2 linked regions of the Skermanella rosea genome follow. The protein of the gene in region 2 binds, or shares a complex with, the protein of the main gene of each other region. Links are inferred from orthologs where the notes say so. Each region holds a gene or a part of one and is shown on either strand. Other genes may lie near its edges.

The links. Proteins that work in one complex are often made in the same cells at the same time.
Region 1: the proteins of JL101_RS21810 (region 2) and dapF are in contact, whole or in part, in a solved structure (PDB 5YGU), measured with the Escherichia coli proteins. The link is inferred for Skermanella rosea from one-to-one orthologs.

Annotation. Positions count from the first base shown.
Region 1 is NZ_CP086111.1:1,709,765-1,714,844, forward strand. Bases 1,550-4,362 are described here. They hold dapF (diaminopimelate epimerase), read right to left. Parts: upstream 3,474-4,362; coding sequence 2,625-3,473; downstream 1,550-2,624. Other genes in these bases: mtaB (tRNA (N(6)-L-threonylcarbamoyladenosine(37)-C(2))-methylthiotransferase MtaB), read right to left, coding at 1,550-2,628; JL101_RS07900 (methyl-accepting chemotaxis protein), read right to left, coding at 3,563-4,362. In the rest of the region: JL101_RS07880 (AMP nucleosidase), read right to left, coding at 1-258; signal recognition particle-docking protein FtsY, read right to left, coding at 266-1,375; more of mtaB, read right to left, coding at 1,369-1,549; more of JL101_RS07900, read right to left, coding at 4,363-5,080. UniProt on the Escherichia coli protein: Involved in the succinylase branch of the L-lysine biosynthesis and in the biosynthesis of the pentapeptide incorporated in the peptidoglycan moiety. Catalyzes the stereoinversion of LL-2,6-diaminopimelate (L,L-DAP) to meso-diaminopimelate (meso-DAP).
Region 2 is NZ_CP086111.1:4,657,359-4,663,477, forward strand. Bases 1,841-4,724 are described here. They hold JL101_RS21810 (RNA pyrophosphohydrolase), read left to right. Parts: upstream 1,841-2,983; coding sequence 2,984-3,466; downstream 3,467-4,724. Other genes in these bases: JL101_RS21805 (divergent polysaccharide deacetylase family protein), read left to right, coding at 1,841-2,960; JL101_RS21815 (sensor histidine kinase), read right to left, coding at 3,447-4,694. Also shown: JL101_RS21795 (murein hydrolase activator EnvC family protein), read left to right, coding at 1-265; JL101_RS21800 (S41 family peptidase), read left to right, coding at 266-1,657; more of JL101_RS21805, read left to right, coding at 1,674-1,840; JL101_RS21820 (transglutaminase family protein), read right to left, coding at 4,852-5,730; JL101_RS21825 (phasin family protein), read right to left, coding at 5,924-6,119. UniProt on the Escherichia coli protein: Master regulator of 5'-end-dependent mRNA decay.

The sequences.
Region 1 (5,080 bases), 2.9 Mb from region 2 along the record:
GGTGCCGGGACCGGCGACGAAGCCGTAGGACAGCCGGGTGTCGACCCGCGTGCTGGTGTCGGTATGGACGCGCAGGAACGGGTAGCAGGCGTGGACGCGTTGCTGCATCTCCTCGCCCTTGGCGAAGCGGCCGAAGCAGTCGCGCAGGTAGGCGGTGTTCGCCTCGTAGATCTCGCGCACCCGATCGACCGCCGCGGCGGGATCGGTGAAGTGTTCCGCCGCGAAGGGAAGGCCGATATGGCTGTACGAGTTCTGCATCGTTACCTCAAGATTCAAGACCCATCAGGGAGCGGGCGAAGGAGCCCGCCTCGAAGGGGCGCATGTCCTCTATGCTCTCGCCGACGCCGATATAGTGGACCGGCAGCTTGTACTTCTCCGCCAGGGCCACCAGGACGCCGCCGCGCGCCGAACCGTCCAGCTTGGTCAGGATCAGCCCGTTCACGCTGACCATCTCCCGGAACACCTCGACCTGCGAGTGCGCATTCTGGCCGGTCGTGGCGTCGAGCACCAGCAGGACCGAATGGGGCGCCTCGGGATCGAGCTTCTTCACGACGCGGATGATCTTCTGGAGCTCGGCCATCAGGTTGGCCTTGTTCTGGAGCCGCCCCGCCGTGTCGATCAGCAGCACGTCGGTCTTCTCGCGCCGCGCCCGCTCCAGCGCGTCGAAGGCGAGGCCGGCGGCGTCGGCGCCGGTCTCCTTGGCGATCACGGGGCAGCCGGAGCGTTCGCCCCAGACCTGGAGCTGCTGGACCGCCGCGGCGCGGAAGGTGTCGCCGGCGGCGATGATGACCGACTTGCCCTCCTGCCGGAACTGCTTGGCCATCTTGCCGATGGTCGTCGTCTTGCCGGCGCCGTTGACGCCGACCACCAGGACGACGTGGGGCTTGGCGGCGGCGTCGATCTCCAGCGGCTCGGCGACCGGCTCCAGGATCTGCGCGATGCTGGCGGCCAGGGTGCGCCGGACCTCATCGGGCGAGACCTCCTTGCCGAAGCGGGTGCGCGCCAGCTCGGCGGTCACCTTGGCCGCCGTCACCGGACCCAGGTCGGCGGTGATCAGCAGCTCCTCCAGCTCCTCCAGCGCCTCGTCGTCGAGCTTGCGCTTGGTGAAGATGCCGGTGATGCCGTCGGTCAGCTTGGTCGTGGACTTGGTCAGCCCCTCGCGCAGGCGCGACAGCCAGCCCTTGCGGGCGGGTTGCTCGGGTTCGGGGGTGAGCGCCGCGACGGGCTCCGGCTCCGGTTCCGGGACCGGTTCGGGTTCCGGCTCGACCTCGGCGACGGGTTCAGGTTCCGGCGGAGTGTCGAAGACCTTGGGTCCGACGTCCTCGGGCTTGGTCTCGGTCGGCTCCTGCTTGTTGCGGCGCCAGAATTTCAGCATGAAGTGCTCCGCTCGATCCGGCCGACCAGATGCTCGCCGTCGACGCCGACGATGGCGGCGCGCACGATGGCGCCGGGTTCGACCGGCTGGTCCAGGCGCACTTCGGCGAATTGCTCGGTACGGCCGATGGTTTCCTTTTCCGCCAGCACGGCGGCATGGGTTCCGACGCGCCCGGCCAGGAAGCGGCCGACCGCGCGCGCGCCGGCCTCGCGCAGGCGGGCGGCGCGCTCCTTGCGCAGGCCGCCGTCGACCTGCGGCATCTTCGCGGCCGGCGTGCCGGGGCGGGGGGAGTAGGGGAAGATGTGCAGCCAGGTCAGGCCGCAGTCGTCCACGGCGCGCAGCGTGTTCTCGAACATCTCGTCGGTCTCGGTCGGGAAACCGGCGATCAGGTCGGCGCCGAACACCATGTCCGGACGCAGGTCGCGGGCCCGGCGGCAGAACTCGATCGCGTCGCCGCGCAGGTGGCGACGCTTCATCCGCTTCAGCACCATGTCGTCGCCGGCCTGGAGGCTGACATGGAGGTGCGGCATCAGGCGCGGCTCCTCCGCGATCAGGCGCCACAGGTCGTCGTCGATCTCCACCGGGTCGAGCGAGGATAGGCGCAGGCGCTTCAGGTCCGGCACCTGGGCCAGCAGCCGGCGGATCATCTGGCCGAGCGTCGGGCCGCCGGGCAGGTCGGGGCCGTAGGAGGTGATGTCCACCCCGGTCAGGACCACCTCGTTGTAGCCGGACTGGACGAGCAGCCGGACCTGCCGGACCACCTCGCCGATCGGGACGGAGCGCGAATTGCCCCGGCCGTAGGGGATGATGCAGAAGGTACAGCGATGATCGCAGCCGTTCTGGACCTGGACGAAGGCGCGCGCCCGGCCTTCCAGCCCGCCGATCAGGTGGCCGGCGGTCTCGGTCACCGACATGATGTCGTTGACCAACACCCGCTCGGTCGGGGCGGCGAGGCCGAAGCTTTCCGGCCTCAGCTTCTCCTCGTTGCCGAGCACCTGGTCCACCTCGGGCATCGCCGCGTACTTGGCCGGGTCGATCTGGGCGGCGCAGCCGGTCACGATGATGCGGGCGCCGGGCCGCTCGCGCCGCATCTTGCGAATCGCCTGGCGGGCCTGGCGCTCGGCCTCGGAGGTGACGGCGCAGGTGTTGAAGATGACCGTGTCGGTCATGCCGGCGGCCGAGGCGTTCTCGCGCATCACCTCGGACTCGTAGGTGTTCAGCCGGCAGCCGAACGTGACGATATCGGCGCTCATGCTTCCACCGGATCCAGGGCCACCAGATCCGGCGCCAGGTGGCCGGTGAAGCTGAGGGTGACGGGACCGGTCATCAGGACGTGACCGTCCTCCCGCCATTCGATGACCAGGCTGCCGCCGTCGAGCATCACTTCGGCGCGCCGCTCCGTCAGGCCGCGGCGGACGGCGGCGACCTGCACGGCGCACGCGCCCGAGCCGCAGGCCCGGGTGATGCCGGCGCTCCGTTCCCAGACCCGCATGCGGATCCGGGTCGGGGAGAGGACCTGGGCGAACTCGATATTGGCCTTCCGGGGAAAGGCGGGGTGGTGTTCCAGCCGGGGGCCGACGCTTTCGAGCGGCACCGCCGCGACGTCGTCCACGAAGAACACCGCGTGCGGGTTGCCCATGCTCACCGCGACCGGTCCGGCGTAGCCGCCCTCGGAAACATCGAGCCTCAAGGTGTCGGCGGGACCGGCCAGGGGAATGTCGCTCCAGTCGAGCCGAGCCGGACCCATATCCACGGTGACCATGCCGTCCTCGGCGATCGTGGAGGGCAGGAGCCCCGCGATCGTCTCGACCACCGCGCTGGACTGCCCCGTTTCCCGCATCAGGAGATGAGCGACGCAGCGCGTCGCGTTGCCGCAGGCTCCGGCCTCGCTGCCGTCGGGATTGCGGATGCGCATGAAGGCGGTGGCGCCGGGCGTCCGCGGCGGCTCGATCACGATGAACTGGTCGCAGCCCACGCCCGTGCGCCGGTCCGCGATGGCGCGGGCCTGCGCTTCGTTCAGGGACAAGTCGGTGCCGCGGGCGTCGATGACGACGAAGTCGTTGCCGAGCCCGTGCATTTTCAGGAACGGGATGGTCATGGTGCGCCGTTATATGGCGATCGCGGCTCCCAAGTCCATGGCCGCAGACCTGACCGGCTTTGACGGCGGGGCGCGGCGCCCCGGCCGGCTCACCCCGCGCGGACCTTGTGCATGAAGGTGCCGACCTCGCGGTTGAGGGATTCCGACTGTTTGGACAGCTGGCCCGCCTCGGACAGGACTTGGCTGGCGGCGCGGCTGGCCTCGTGGGCGGCTTCGGAGACGCCGGCGATGTTCGCCGAGACCTCCTGGGTGCCGCGGGCGGCCTGCTCGACGTTGCGGGCGATCTCGTCGGTCGCGGCGCGCTGCTGCTCCACCGCCGAGGCGATGGCGGTGGAGGCGTCGCTGACCGCGGCGATGGTCGCCGCGATGTCCTGGATGGCCGCGACCGCCTGTCCCGTGGCGCCCTGGACCGAGGAGATCTGGCTGGCGATCTCCTCCGTCGCCTTGGCGGTCTGGTTGGCGAGGTTCTTGACCTCGGACGCGACGATGGCGAATCCCTTGCCGGCCTCTCCGGCCCGGGCCGCCTCGATCGTGGCGTTCAGCGCCAGCAGGTTGGTCTGGCTGGCGATGTCGTTGATCAGGCTGACCACCTCGCCGATCTTGTGGGCGGCGTCGGACAGGCCCGCGACGATGGAGTTGGTGCGCTCGGCCTTGGTCACGGCCTCGCGGGTGGTGCCGGTCGCCTGGGCGACCTGCCGGCCGATCTCGGCGATGGAGGAGGAAAGCTCCTCCGCCGCGGAGGCGACGGTCTGGACGTTGCCCGACGCCTCCTCGGCGGCGGCGGCCGCCGCGGCGGACTGGCGGGTCGCCTGCTCCGCGCAGGCGGACATGGAGCTGGCCGTCGCGGTCATCTCCGTCGCGGCGGAGGCGACGTGCTCGACCACCGCTTCCACGTGGGACTCGAAATCGTCGGCGAGCGCCATGATCTGGCGCTTGCGCTCCGCCTCCGCGGCTGCCTTGGCGGACTCCTGCTCGGCGCGCAGCCGCTCGACGGCCAGACCGTTCTCCTTGAAGAATTCCACGGACTTGGCCATCCGGCCGATCTCGTTGGTGCGGTCCGCGTAGGGGACGGCTACGCCGTAATCCTGCCGGGCCAGCCGTTCCATGGTGTCGCGGAGGCGTCCGATCTGTCCGCTGACGTTGCGGGTGATCGCCAGCGCGATGGCGACGCCGACGGCCACCATGACGGCGAGCGCCCCGAGAATCAGCGTCCAGGCCTCGTTCCCGGTCGTCTCCGCGGCGGCGGCGGCGGCGGCGGCGCGCGTGCGCGCGGCCTCGGTCAGGCTCTCCATCCGCTCGCCGATCAGCCTGACCTGCTCGGCGCCGATGGTGCGGGTGATCTCGGAAGCTTCGGCGCGATTGCCGGCCTTCATGGCGGCGATCAGGCGCGCCCGGATCGGCTGCCAGTCCCGAACCGATTTCAGCGCGGCTTCCACGTCGGTCCGGTCGCCGAGGTAGCGTTCCTGGACCATGGCCATCGCCGCGAAGACGCGTTTTTCCTGGAGGTCCACCGCCGCGACGGCGGTGTCGATCGCGGCCGAGTCGGGAGCCAGCGCCACGTCCTTCATGGAGCGGTGCATGGCGATGATGCCTGCGTTCGCCTCCAG
Region 2 (6,119 bases):
CGGGTCGATCATGTTCGCCGGGCCGTTCCGGGGCTACGGCCTCATCTTGATCGTTGAACATCCGAATGGATACCATAGTCTTATCGCAGGACTGGGCCGTATCGACACCAAGGTCGGCCAGCGCGTCCTGGCGGGCGAACCCTTGGGCGTGATGGGTAGCCCGGCGGACGGCGATCCCGATCTCTACTTCGAGCTGCGACGGAACGGTCAGCCCATCAACCCGCAGCGCGGCCTCCCCGCTTCCGATGGGAAAGGACAAGGTTAGATGATGAAAACGATCAGTGCTGCCGCCCTAGCGGGCGTATTATTCCTGGCGCCGGCTTGCGCGATCGCCGAGACCAACACCTCGGAAACCTACAGGCAGCTCAACCTCTTCGGCGACGTGTTCGAGCGCGTCCGGTCCGAGTATGTCGAGCCGGTCACCGACGAGCAACTGATCGAAACGGCCATCAACGGCATGCTGACCTCGCTGGACCCGCATTCCAGCTACCTGAACCGCAAGAGCTTCCAGGACATGCAGGTCCAGACCCGGGGCGAGTTCGGCGGTCTTGGCATCGAGGTCACGATGGAGAACGGCCTGATCAAGGTCGTCTCGCCGATCGACGAGACGCCGGCCTTCCGCGCCGGCATCCAGCCCGGCGACCTGATCACCCACCTGGACGGCGAGGCGATCTCCGGCATGAGCCTGGCCGACGCGGTCGAGAAGATGCGCGGCCCCGTGGGCAGCGACATCAAGGTGACGATCCGGCGCGGCGAGGGCTCCGAGCCGTTCGACGTCAGCATCACCCGCGACACCATCAAGATCCAGTCCGTCCGCTATCGCGAGGAGGGGGACGTCGGCTATATCCGCATCACCACCTTCAACGAGCAGACCCAGATGGGCCTGGAGCGGGCGGTCGAACGCCTGGAGAAGGACCTGGGCAACAAGCTGACCGGCTACGTGATCGACCTGCGGAACAACCCGGGCGGGCTGCTCGACCAGGCGATCTCGGTGTCCGACAGCTTCCTGGACAAGGGCGAGATCGTCTCGACCCGGGGCCGCAAGCCGGAGGACGGCCAGCGCTACAACTCCAAGGCGGGCGACCTCGCCAAGGGCAAGCCCATCGTGGTGCTGATCAACGGCGGCTCGGCCTCCGCGTCGGAGATCGTCGCCGGGGCGCTGCAGGACCACCGCCGGGCGATCGTGCTGGGCACCCAGTCCTTCGGCAAGGGTTCGGTCCAGACCATCATCCCCCTGCCAGGCCACGGCGCCATGCGCCTGACCACCGCGCGCTACTACACGCCGTCGGGCCGCTCGATCCAGGCGCTCGGCATCAGCCCGGACATCGAGGTCCAGCCCGCGCGGGTCGAGGAGATCCAGCAGGGCCTGCGCCGCCGCGAGGCCGACCTGCGCGGCGCGCTCCGGAACGACACCGTGACCGGCGGCCAGCAGGGGCAGCCCGCTCCCCAGGCGGCTCCGCCCACCCCGGCCCCCGGCACCCCTGCTCCCGCCGCTCCGGCACCCAGTCCCGGCGCGCAGGGGGCGCCCCAGGGGACGCCGCAGGGCGAGGACGCCGACGCGGCGGCGGCGGCCAACGACCAGTTCGACTACCAGCTCGCCCGGGCACTCGACCTGATCCGCGGCGTGTCGCTGTTCAACACCCGCGCCGTGAACTGAGGCCCGCGCACCCCCGATGGCAACCGCCGCCAAACAGGCTCCGAAGGCGAAAGCCCCCAAGGTCAAGGTCGCCATCGACGTCGCCGCCATCCGCCGCGCCGTCGCCCAGGCCTTCGCCAAGCTGAAGCCGCGGCGGCGGAAGGCGGCCGGGCCGGTGGTCGACGGCGAGCGGACGCTGTCGACCGAGATCGACACCGGCGTCGAGCGCAACCTGGTCACCCGGCGCATCCGGACAGTGGCCTTGGCGGCGAAGGCGACGGCCAGGTCGCGCAACGGCCGGCGGGCCGCGGGGGCGCTCGCGGTCCTGCTTCCCGTCCTGCTGGTCGGCGGGACCGCGGCTTGGCTGGTGGGCGGGGCCGAGGAGACGGAACGCGAGCTGGCGGCGGCGGTCCCCCGCATCGTAGTCCCCGTCCTGGCCCCGGACAGCGGCGGCGTGATCCAGGCCGAACCGGCCAAGGCGGCGCCGGCCGCCGTCAATTCGCCCTACGACCCGGTCCCGATGGTGCCGGCCCCGGCGGCCGGCCTGATCGAGGATTCCCCGCGCGGCCCGCTGCCCCGGATCGCGTCCGACGGCAGGACGCCGTGGCAGACCTATGCGCGCCCCTTCTTCCACGACGACAAGCGCCCGCGCATCGCCCTGGTGATCGGCCCTCTGGGGATCTCGTCCGGCGCGACGCTCCGGGCGATCGAGGGGTTGCCGGGGGCCGTCACCCTGGCCTTCGCGAGCGGCGCCGGCCAGCTCGGCACCTGGGTGGACCAGGCGCGCCGGCTGGGGCACGAGGTGATGCTCGATCTGCCGGCCGAACCGGCCGACTTCCCGCGCAACGATCCCGGCCCCGGAGCGCTGCTGGTCTCGCTCGACGGCGACCGCAACCAGCAGAGGCTGCTGGGATCGCTCGGGCGGGTCTCCGGGTATGTCGGAGTCCTGTCCCTGTCGGGGAACCGCTTCACGGGAGCCCCCGACAGCGTCCGCCCGATGCTGGCGGAGGTCAACCGGCGCGGACTGATGTTCCTGGACGCCCGCGCCGGCGCCCGAAGCATCGCCGCGCGGGAGGCAACCAGGATCGGCCTGCCCCGGGCCATCGCCGACACCCTGGTCGACGAGGTTCCCTCCGGGCCCGCCATCGAGGCGCGCCTGCGCCTGCTGGAGGAGGCGGCCCGGCTGGACGGCGCCGCGGTCGGAATCGCCCAGCCGTACCCGGTGACGCTGGACCGGCTCAGCGACTGGATCAAGACGCTGGAAGGGAAAGGCATCGTGCTGGCCCCCATCACGGCGCTCGTCAACAAGCAGGCCGACCGGTAAACCGTCCGGCAGGAAGAAGCCCCATGAGCAAAGCGGACAAACTGCCCTACCGGCCCTGCGTCGGAATCATGCTGGTCAACCCCGGCGGCAAGGTCTTCGTCGGCCGGCGGATCGACACGCCCGACGCCTGGCAGATGCCCCAGGGCGGCATCGATGCCGGCGAGACCCCGCGCGAGGCCGCGCTCCGCGAACTGGTCGAGGAGATCGGCACCGGAGCCGCCGAGGTCGTCGCCGAGACGGAGGACTGGCTGCGCTACGACCTGCCGCCCCACCTGATCGGCAAAGTCTGGAAAGGCAAGTACCGCGGGCAGGAGCAGAAATGGATCCTGGCCCGCTTCACCGGAACCGACGGCGACATCGACCTCGTCACCGACCATCCGGAGTTCGACGCCTGGCAGTGGGTCGAGCCGGACCGGCTCGCCGACCTGATCGTCCCGTTCAAGCGGCCGATCTACGAGGCGGTGGTGGCGGAGTTCCGGAGCCTGCTCACGCCTCCACCGGGCTGACCACGCGCGATTCCAGGCGTTCGGCCGGGAAGTACAGGGTGATCGTGGTGCCGTGGCCGGAGACGCTGTCGATGCGCAGCCTGCCGCCATGCAGCTCGACCAGCCGCCGGGTAAGGGGAAGCCCCAACCCCGTCCCCTTCTGGCGGCGGTTCATGGCATTGTCGATCTGGCTGAACGGCTCCATCGCCCTGACCTGCTCGTCGGGGCTCATCCCGATGCCGGTATCCGAGACGGCGACCGCCAGCCCGCCCTCCCCCGTCAGGGCGGCGGAAACCGTCACGCCGCCGCCGGCCGGCGTGAACTTGACCGCGTTGGAGACCAGGTTCAGGACCATCTGGCGCAGCTTGCGCTCGTCCCCCCACAGGGGCGGCAGGGGTGCCGGGACCGCCGCCCGGAGAGTGACGCCGCCGCGCTGCGCCAGTTCGGCGACGATCCTGACGCTGGAGCCGACGATGGACCGCACGTCGATCTTTCCCTCGCTCAACTCCAGCCGGTTCGCCTCGGCCTTGGACAGGTCGAGCAGGTCGTTGATCAGGTCGAGCAGATGGTGGCCGCTGACGCGGATATCCGCCGCATATTCCCCGTAGCGCTTGTTGCCCAGGGGACCGAACACCTCCGACTCGATCAGCTCGGCGAACCCGATCACCGCGTTGAGCGGCGTGCGCAGCTCGTGGCTCATGTTGGCCAGGAAGCTGCTCTTGGCGGAGTTGGCCGCCTCTGCCGCCCTGCGGGCCTCGTCCAGTTCGCGGTTCTTGGCCCGGGCCTGCTCGACCGACCTGCCCATCAGCGCCAGCGCCGTGGCGATCCCGCGATACTCGTCCCGCTCCGTGATGATGAAGCCGCTGACCAGCGCCTCCGGCTTGTCGTGGGCGATGCGCTGGCTGACCTCGTCCAGGCTGAGGTCCGCGTCGACGACCAGCGGCAGGCGGTCCATGAGGAGGGAAATCGGCCGGCGCTCGTACAGGTCGCGCAGCAGGGGCTTGGCGAAAGTCGCGTACAGGTCCGGCCGGGCGATCATCCCGACCACGGCGCCGCGGTTCACCACCGCCAGCGCCGGCCATTCCGGATGGTCGGCGAAGATGTCGTAGACCCGCGTGCAATGCACCAGCGGGTCGATGGACGGCAGCGGGATGATCAGATCCCCGGCCCTGAAGCCGCCTTCCCCGGGCGCCGTCCTGTTCGGTCCTGGCAAGCGGTAGCTGCGCGGCACGGGCGCACATGCAGACATGACGTCTTGCCTCGAAATTTCAGGGAGCGGCTACCCCCAATATAGCGGACATGCGTGACGGATTTTTGACGCTCCGGTTTCACTACCCGCAAAAGATTTCGTGGCCGGCGGTTCTCCCCGGCTGGATGCTCGGCCGGCTCGATGCTCGGCCGGCCCGCTATTCGGAGGTGACGGTCACCTCGACCTCCATGCCCAGGAAGTCCTCCGCCTCGCCGAACCAGTCGCCGGTGAGGGGAACGGCCTGCGCCGGGTCCCGGGTGACCGCGACCCGGATGAGGCCGGCGCCGCCGACGATGCCGTTGGTCGGGTCGAACTCGACCCATCCGGCACCCGGCAGGTAGATCTGGACCCAGGCATGGGTGGCGCCGCCGCCGACCCGGCTCTCGGGATCGCCGTCGACCGCCGGGTCGTAGAGATACCCCGAAACGAAGCGGGCGGCGAAACCCAGCGTGCGTGCCGCCTCCATCATCAGGAGGGCGAAGTCACGGCAGGTGCCGGTCCGGGTTTCCAGGGTCTCCGCCGGGCTCTGGGTCCCGACGGCGACTCGCGCCTTGTAGGTGAAGCTTTCCTTGATGGTGCCGGTCATCGCGACCAGCATCTCCTGGGTCTCGGTCGGACCGTCGGTCCGGATGAACTGCTTGGCCCACTCGTCGACCAGATGGTCGGGATCGGGGAAATGGCGCTCCGTCGTGCGCCCGAGATCCGGGATCTCCTCGGCCGAGTAGGAGAACGGATAGGTCTTCGCGTAGTCCTCGATCGGGAAGTCGGGATTGGACAGGCCGAAATGATCCAGCCGGATGGAGCTCTCGAACCGCAGTTCGGCCGCGGTCTGGTCGAACGAGGCGATCGCGATCGAGTTGCCGAAGACGTCGTGCATCCAGCGGACGTTTGTCGGCGGCGGGCTGATCGTCATCCTGGTTTCGAGCAACCGCATGTCGTGACTGTCGCGCGGCCTGAACATCAGGCGGTGCTCCCCGAAGCTCACCGGCGTCGAGTAGCGGTACACGGTCACGTGCCTTACGTTCAGGATGGTCATCGTCGTCACCTTTGCCGGCACCCGAGGGGCACGGGCGCGGCATCAACGCAACGACCGACCAAAGGTTCCCACCCGCCCGGCGCCGATGGGACACGCCGGAAACAGGAAAGGCCGCGCCGGTGCCGGCGCGGCCTTGTACGACCCGATGGCGTCGATCCGGCGCGGCGGCGGCCCCGCCGCCGCGCCCGCGATCTCAGGCGGCCTTGGAGACCGTCAGCGCCTTCAGCTCGGCGACGCTTTCCTGCGTGCGGGAGCTGATGACCGAATAGGCCTCCCGGCTGCCCTTGGCGGCGATCTCCGACAATTCGCGGACTTGGGCGCTGACCTTGTCGGCCGTGGTCTTCGCGAGTTCCGCCTGCATGTTCAGGGTGGCCGGGAGATCCTTGACC